2 regions of the Blautia sp. MB18-30 genome follow, and region 2 is predicted to be linked to the other one. Evidence: riboswitches for the same ligand, from Rfam matches in the RefSeq annotation. Region 2 holds a riboswitch; the other holds the start of a gene.
The links. Region 2 has a riboswitch for cobalamin ahead of NCY57_RS06475 (sirohydrochlorin cobaltochelatase). Riboswitches for the same ligand answer to the same signal wherever they lie in the genome.
Positions count from the first base shown of each region.

Region 1: another riboswitch for cobalamin. It lies ahead of nikB (nickel ABC transporter permease); the one in region 2 lies ahead of NCY57_RS06475 (sirohydrochlorin cobaltochelatase).

Region 1 is NZ_JAMOYY010000026.1:4,995-9,221, reverse strand. It holds gene hisIE (bifunctional phosphoribosyl-AMP cyclohydrolase/phosphoribosyl-ATP diphosphatase HisIE) at 1-144, shown strand, start outside; gene NCY57_RS11905 (M14 family metallopeptidase) at 295-1,254, shown strand; cobalamin riboswitch at 1,539-1,727, shown strand; gene nikB (nickel ABC transporter permease) at 1,912-2,850, shown strand; gene nikC (nickel transporter permease) at 2,851-3,681, shown strand; gene NCY57_RS11890 (ABC transporter substrate-binding protein) at 3,740-4,227, shown strand, end outside.
Region 2 is NZ_JAMOYY010000010.1:39,279-43,505, reverse strand. It holds gene NCY57_RS06480 (NAD(P)/FAD-dependent oxidoreductase) at 1-1,268, shown strand, start outside; cobalamin riboswitch at 1,588-1,762, shown strand; gene NCY57_RS06475 (sirohydrochlorin cobaltochelatase) at 1,925-3,217, shown strand; gene NCY57_RS06470 (hypothetical protein) at 3,339-4,227, shown strand, end outside.

The sequences.
Region 1 (4,227 bases), on a different contig from region 2:
ACAGAGATCGTCATTGCAGCCAAAAATCCGGATAAAGAAGAGATTAAATACGAAATTTCAGATTTTCTTTATCATATGATGGTACTCATGGTGGAAAAAGGAGTCAGCTGGGAAGAAATCACCAAAGAATTGGTAAAAAGATAAATTATATAGCATTCAAGAAAAAAGCTTTTGTACGTCGGATCAGAATGAACGGTTACGAAAGCTTTTTTCTGATATGTACAATTTCGGTTAGGCATGATATACTTATCGTCAAAAGTGCGGAAATATAAAAAAGGAAAAGGGAAACAACCAATGATCAAAATTGATGACTGGGTGATTGAAAAAGGAGAGAAGGCACAGGGGAAAATTAAGATCACAGGATACGGCATAGCAATGCCGGCAACTGTGATATGCGGAGTGAAAGACGGACCGACGATACTGATCACAGCGGGAATACACAGTGCGGAGTATGTAGGAATCCAGGCGGCAATGGAACTTGCAAAAGAATTTCAACCGGAAGAACTGAAGGGAAATGTGATCATCGTTCCACTGGTCAATGTCAGTGGCTTTGAGCATCGCACCATGAGTCTGGTCTATGAGGATGGCAAGAACCTGAACCGCGTTTTCCCCGGAGATCCTGAGGGAACAGCTGCAGATCGTATTGCCTATGCTATAGTGACAAAGCTTTTTTCCATAGCAGATTATTATATCGACCTGCATAGCGGAGATGGGTTCGAACAGCTTCATCCCTATGTTTATTATGTAGGGGTTGTAGATGAAAAGACAGCAGAGAAATCATTACATATGGCACGGCATATCGGCGTAAAATATGTGGTCCGTTCCACAACCGCCACAGGTGGCGCCTACAATTATGCTTCTTCTCTTGGAATTCCAAGTATTCTCATCGAAAGAGGCGGACACAGCTACTGGACCTGGGAGGAAGTAGAACAGGATAAAAGAGACGTCCGTCACCTTGTTTTTCATCTCCAGGGAAAGAAATGTCATGGTCTGAAGCATTACCGTCAGATGCTTTTGGAAAATGTAGTCTATGAATATGCGCCGTATACCGGATGCTGGTATCCATCCAAGAAGCCTGGAGAGTACTTCTTTAAGGGAGAAGAATTGGGTGAACTGAGAGATTACTATGGAAATTTACTTTACACATCTATTGCAACTGAAAACGGAGTCGTACTTTATCAGACAGCCAGTCTGAACATTATTGAAGACGGACCAATGATCGCATATGCAGCGATCACGGAGACTCTGACCTGATAGTAAACAACCTTTTCAGAACGCTTCTGTCTGAAATCATATTGAAACAGTAAGAAAACCGGGTTTTACCATTTGCTATTCTATTTGTAAAAATAGCGAGGTAAAATCCGTGTTTTTTTAGCAGATCAGATAAATCCAATTGTCAAATCCCCCATGGGGGATATATACAATTCAAGCATCTTTAACAAAATTTATGAGTTTTCTAAAAATATAACATTTTTCCATAGACATAAACTATAGTTTTATCATATAATGTTTCAGTAATTTGACAGCATTTGCTGATTTTCACATCAGCCGTTGTAAGTTCTGAGAGGATTAATAGGGAAACCGGTGTAAATCCGGTACGATCCCGTCACTGTAAGGGGAAATCCTCAGACAAAGTACCACTGGTCGAGTGCGTGAGAAATAGACCGGGAAGGTGTCTGAGGGTAAGGATCCTAAGTCAGGAGACCTGCTTGCAATTGTTTTAAAATGATTCTTACGGAAGATAGGAAGCATATTTATTTTGTGTGCCCGTATTTCGTCACGGGCTTTTTTCGTGCAAATTTTCTAAAATTCCATGCATATTCTGCATATTAAGAATCCAATAGTTTCTTTTATCTAACTAAATTAAAACGGCAATGTTAAAATCGCATCAAATGAGGAAAGGAGTAAAACGTGACAAAGAAACAAGTAGGAAAAAGATTTCTCCAGATCATCATTGTATTATTTGGAATCAGCTTTTTCACATTTGGACTGACCTACCTGTCACCTGGTGATCCTGCGGAGATCATGCTGACAGAGTGTGGTAATCTTCCTACACCAGAGCTTCTGGAACAGACAAGACATGAGCTTGGCCTTGATCAGCCCTTTCTCGTGCAGTATGGTTCCTGGCTGAAGGGTGTTGTTACAGGAGATATGGGACAGTCCTATTCTTTCAAAATGCCGGTAACAGATAAACTGGTATCCTGTTTCTGGCCGACGCTGAGGATGTCGTTGCTGGCACTTCTGATGATGGTCATTATTTCCATACCGCTTGGAATCCTGGCCGCTGTATATCAGAACAAATTCCCGGATTATTTTGTGAGAGGAATTACCTTTGTGGGAGTATCTGTTCCAAGCTTCTGGCTGGGCCTGATCCTTCTCAGCATCTTTGGTGTTCAGCTTCGCTGGATCAATGTTGCAGGAGGCAGTACGGATTTTAAATCCATGATCCTCCCGGCGCTGACTCTTGCACTTGCCATGTCTGCAAAATATACCAGACAGGTAAGAAGTGCAGTGCTGGAGGAACTTCATCAGGATTATGTCACAGGTGCAAGAATGCGTGGAATCAAGGAAAGCGTCATTCTCTGGAAACACGTCCTTCCTAATGTTATGCTTCCGCTGGTAACGCTGTTGGGACTTTCCCTTGGAAGTCTTCTGGGAGGTACTGCAGTTGTAGAGATCATTTACAACTGGCCTGGAATGGGAAATATGGCAGTAAAGGCGATTTCCTGTCGTGACTATCCTCTTGTACAGGGCTATGTACTTTGGATCGCGATCCTGTACATGTGCATCAACCTGCTTGTGGATCTGTCCTATACTTATCTCGATCCAAGACTTAAGGAGGATAGATAATTGAAAAAGGTATTACGAACATTCAAAGAAAATAAACAGTTCACTCTTTTCTTCATTCTGGGTCTCGTGGTGATCGGAATTGCGATCTTTGCGCCGCAGCTCTCACCATATGATCCACTGAATGCAGTTATGACCGAATCACTGCAGGAGCCAAGCTCCGCTCATCCGTTCGGAACGGATAAGCTTGGACGAGATCTTCTTTCCCGTGTTATCTTCGGAACAAGAACCTCTCTGATCATGACCTTATGTCTGGTTGCAGTGATCTTTGTCATCGGTACATTTTTAGGAGTTATTGCCGGATATTTCGGCGGCGTTGTGGATGCAGTGATCATGCGTATCGCAGATATGATGATCTCCTTCCCTGGGCTTGTACTGGCCATTGCCATTGCCGGTATGCTTGGACCAAACCTGGTCAATGCCGTTATTTCCATTGCGGCTGTAAGCTGGACAAAATATGCCCGTCTTGCACGAAGTATGGTCTTGAAAGTCAAGAAGAGTCTTTACATAGAGGCAGCTATAGTAAACGGAACAAAGACCTGGAAAATTCTTCTTGTACACATTCTTCCCAACATGGTAACCCAGATGGTGGTAACTGCGGCAGCAGATATCGGAACTATGATGCTGGAGCTGGCTTCCCTTTCATTCCTGGGATTTGGTGCAACTGCGCCGACACCGGAGTGGGGACTGATGCTGAATGAAGGAAGAACCTACATGGCAAAGGCGCCATGGCTTATGATCTACCCTGGTATCGCTATCGTGATCTGTGTTGTTGTTTTCAACATGCTTGGAGACAGCATCCGTGATGTACTGGATCCGCGCCAGGATCAATAAAACAACTCTGTAACAAACCAACACCATATAATCAGTATATTATCTTTAGGAGGATGAAATGAGAAATAATGTAGTTAAAAAAGTGCTGGCTGCTACACTTGCATGTATGATGACCCTTTCAATGGCAACAGTGGCTCAGGCAAAAGGTGACAAAAAAAGTGATAAGGAAATCACCATCGGAGTAACAAGCTTTGCAGATACACTGGAGCCGACAGAGCAGTATTTTAGCTGGGTTGTATCCCGTTATGCGATCGGCGAGTGCCTCACAAAATTCGATGAGAACGGTGAGATCGTTCCATGTCTTGCGGAAGAGTGGGAAAACAGTGACGATGGAAAAACATGGACCTTCAAGATCCGTGAGGGCGTAAAATTCTCCAACGGTGACGACATGACACCGGAGATGGTAAAAGCCTCCATCGAACGTACCGCTGAAAAGAGTGACCGTGTTCCGGAATTCTTTGATCTCGACAGCCTCGAGGTTGACGGACAGAACCTGATCTTCCATCTGAACAGAGCAAATGCAAACATGGCCGGATGCCTTGCAGA
Region 2 (4,227 bases):
CTCTGGAAAAAAGAAAATGTCCCATCGACGGAAAGAAAGTAAAATCCTGTATCCACTGCAAAACCTGTGCGATCATGAAGGGATTTGGCGGTGCAGGCGCTTTCTCCGACGGAAAATATAATATCACCAATCAGTTTGGCGGAACTCTGTACCAGCATATCGGCAAGGATACAGCCACAGAGCTGATGGAATATGTAGATAAACTGAACCTGATGCATGGCGGTGAGGGAACCAAACTTTATTCTACCACAAACAGCGAGATCCGTAAGCTCTGCCTTCAGAACGGCCTGCATCTTTTGGATGCATCAGTCCGCCATCTGGGAACAGATATCAACTATGTGGTGCTTCAGAACCTCTATGAAAAAATGAAAGACCATGTGGACTTCTATTTTGACGCATCTGTTGACAAAGTAGAAAAAACTGAAGACGGTTATGCAGTTTTTGTAGGAGATGAGCGTTACGAGGGAACTTACTGTATCATCTCCGCAGGACGAAGCGGAAGTAAATGGATGGAGACGGTATGTACAGAGCTTAAGATCCCGACTCTTTCCAACCGTGTGGACATTGGAGTCCGTGTGGAGCTTCCGGCAGAGGTTTTCAGCCGTCTGACAGATGAGCTTTATGAGAGCAAGATCGTTTACAGAACTGAGAAGTTTGAGGATATGGTCCGTACCTTCTGCATGAACCCGCGAGGTGTTGTCGTGAATGAAAATACCAACGGTATCATCACAGTAAACGGTCACAGCTACGAAGATCCGGCAAAGCATACCAACAATACAAACTTTGCCCTTCTGGTATCCAAGCATTTCTCAGAGCCGTTCCATGACAGCAACGGATACGGTGAGAGCATTGCAAGACTTTCCAATATGCTTGGCGGTGGTGTTATGGTACAGCGGTTTGGAGATCTGATCCGCGGAAGACGAAGCACAAAAGCCCGTATTGAGGAAAGTTTCGTAACACCTACACTTTCTGCGACACCGGGAGATTTAAGTCTTGTTATGCCGAAACGTATCCTGGATGGCATCATCGAGATGATCTATGCTCTGGATAAGATCGCACCGGGAACCGCAGATGATGATACTTTGCTTTATGGCGTTGAGGTTAAATTCTACAACATGGAGGTCGAGATCGACGAAAATCTGGAAACCTGCCACAAGGGTCTCTTTGTTATCGGAGACTGTAGCGGCGTGACCCATTCTCTGTCCCATGCATCTGCCAGCGGAATCTACGTAGCCAGATACCTGGAGCAGGAGTATTTTAACAGATAAACTGCAGAGCAGTTTATCTGTTATGAGCAAGTAGCGAAGCGGATTGCGAATATCCAGTGTAAGACAGTCCTTTTCTGATATCAGGGTGATGACAGAAAGGGGCTGTTTTTTATGCAGGATATGCATGAATATTGGAGAAAGTATTCTGATAATAACTGACAGATACAGGGAGAAAACCGGTTACTGTTCACTGGTAATATTTCGTGAGGTGTTTTTTGTGAGCGAAGATCACAGAAAACCGTGAATCGTCTGACATCAATCTTGACAAATTTGTGAGTTTGTGGTAAAAGTTAGATAACCAGGTAAAAGAAAATATGTGCAAATGTTATAATGATAAGGTTGCATCCAGTCGGATGTGCAAAAGAGAATCCGGTGAGAATCCGGAACGATACCGTCACTGTGAAAGGGGAGCTGCTTTTATAACCACTGGGAGACCGGGAAGGGAAAGCAGCGTGGAACCAAGTCAGGAGAACTGCCTTATTGTGAGATCCAGGGATTCGCGGTTTACGAATCGGTATTCTCCATAACAATACAGAACTTCTTTTTATGTATTTGTATTGCGCAGAGAATCATGTGTGAGCAGGCGGCCGCAGAGAGCTGCTGCTTTTTTGTACATATCAGTATTCTGGAAATACATGAAAAGAGGACAATGAGAAATGAAAAGAAAAACAATGTTAGCTCTGATGCTCGCAGTTTCCATGACATGCTCTATGGGTGCGGCTACAACAGCAATGGCAGCAGAGGATTCTGCTACAGAAGAGAACGCTGAGGCAGCTGATACCACAGAGGCTTCTGATGCAGATCAGGAAGCAGCAGATAATGTAGCAGCTCTGATCGACAAGATCTATGTACAGGAAAGAAACGACACAACAGATGAGGACTGCAAGGCAGCCAAAGAAGCATGGGATGCTCTGACAGATGCTCAGAAAGAACTGGTAGAGGGTGAGAATGCAGATCCGGATTATTTCGGACGTGACACAGGAGATGCTTCCAAGGACGATCCGCGTAACCAGGATGAGATCGGTGAGAATGAACTTCTTGTTGTAAGCTTTGGTACTTCCTTCAATGACAGCCGTGCAGAGGATGTCAAGGGAATCGAGGATGCTCTTGCAGAAGCTTATCCGGACTGGTCTGTAAGAAGAGCATTTACAGCACAGATCATCATCAACCATGTAGAGGCAAGAGATGATGAAGTGATCGATAACATGCAGCAGGCTCTTGACCGTGCAGTAGAGAATGGTGTTAAGAATCTGGTTGTACAGCCTACCCATCTGATGCATGGTGCTGAGTACGATGAGATGACAGAAGCGATCAATGGCTATAAAGATAAATTCGAGTCTGTAGCTATCGCAGAGCCAATGCTCGGTGAGGTTGGAGACGATGCAACTGTGATCAATGATGACAAGAAAGCCGTTGCTCAGGCGATCACAGATACGGCTTGCAAAGAGGCCGGATTTGACAGCATGGATGCAGCAGCTGAGGCTGGCACAGCATTCGTATTCATGGGACATGGAACATCTCATACAGCTAACGTTACATACGATCAGATGCAGACACAGATGGAAAACCTTGGATTGAAGAACGCATTCATCGGTACTGTAGAGGGTAAGCCGGAAGATACAGCCTGCGACAAGGTTATCGAGAAGGTAAAAGAAGCAGGATACAAGAACGTTGTTCTTCGTCCGCTGATGGTTGTTGCCGGAGACCATGCAAATAACGATATGGCCGGTGATGAGGAGGATTCCTGGAAGAGCCAGTTTGTAGCATCCGGAAACTTCGATAAGGTTGACTGCCAGATCGAGGGTCTTGGAAGAATCGAAGCAGTTGAGAAGCTTTATGTAGAGCATACAAAGGCAGCCATCGATTCTCTGGGAAGCACTGAGGAGTCCGCAGATTCTGATGCAGCAGCAGATACAGAGGCTGATTCTGCTGAGGAGTCCGCAGAATAATAAATATAAAAATATCTGAGTGAGTTCAGATACCTATAAGAAATCAATGTAACTGCCCGGAAAGATCAGGAAGACTGTTTTCCGGGCAGATTGCTGTATCTATGGAAGGGAGAAGATTATCATGAAAAAACGCTATGTAAACTTAATTCTTGCAATGGCAAGTGCATCAGTCCTGGTGCTGGGCTCTGTGCCTGCGATGGCAAAAACAGATGAAACAAAAACAGAGTCCGGTGAGGAAGCAGAAGCTTCCGAAGAAAAGGATACAGATGCAGCCAAAGCAGATACCCTGGAAGATGGCGTTTATACAGCAGAGTTTGGTACAGACAGCAGCATGTTTCATGTAAATGAGGCCAATGACAAAAAAGGAGAGCTCACGGTCAAAGATGGCAAAATGACCATCCACGTAAGTCTGGTTTCCAAGAAGATCGTTAACCTGTTTGCGGGAACTGCCGAGGATGCCCAGAAGGACGGAGCAGAGATCATTGAGCCGACCACAGATACAGTGAAGTACAGCGATGGTTATACAGAGGAGGTTTACGGATTTGATATCCCGGTACCGGCCATTGGTGAGGAATTTAACGTGGCGCTCCTGGGAGAAAAAGGCAAATGGTACGACCATAAAGTCAGCGTAAAGAATCCTGTAAAAACCTCTGACGACAAAAAATCCGAAGGGAAAAAACCGGAAGAGCTGAAGCTGGAGGACGGAACCTATGAGACGGATGTAACCCTTACAGGCGGAACAGGAAGAGCATCTGTAGAATCTCCAGCTAAAGTAGAGATCAAGGACAAAGAAGCTACGGCAACCATCATCTGGAGCAGTCCGAATTATGATTACATGATCGTGGACGGCGAAAAATATGAGCCGGTGAACAAAGACGGAAACTCCACATTTGAGATCCCGGTCACAGTCTTTGACGCAGAAATGGAAGTGACTGCAGATACTGTAGCCATGAGTACTCCTCACGAGATTGAGTATACCCTGAATTTTGATTCTTCGAGCATGAAAAAGG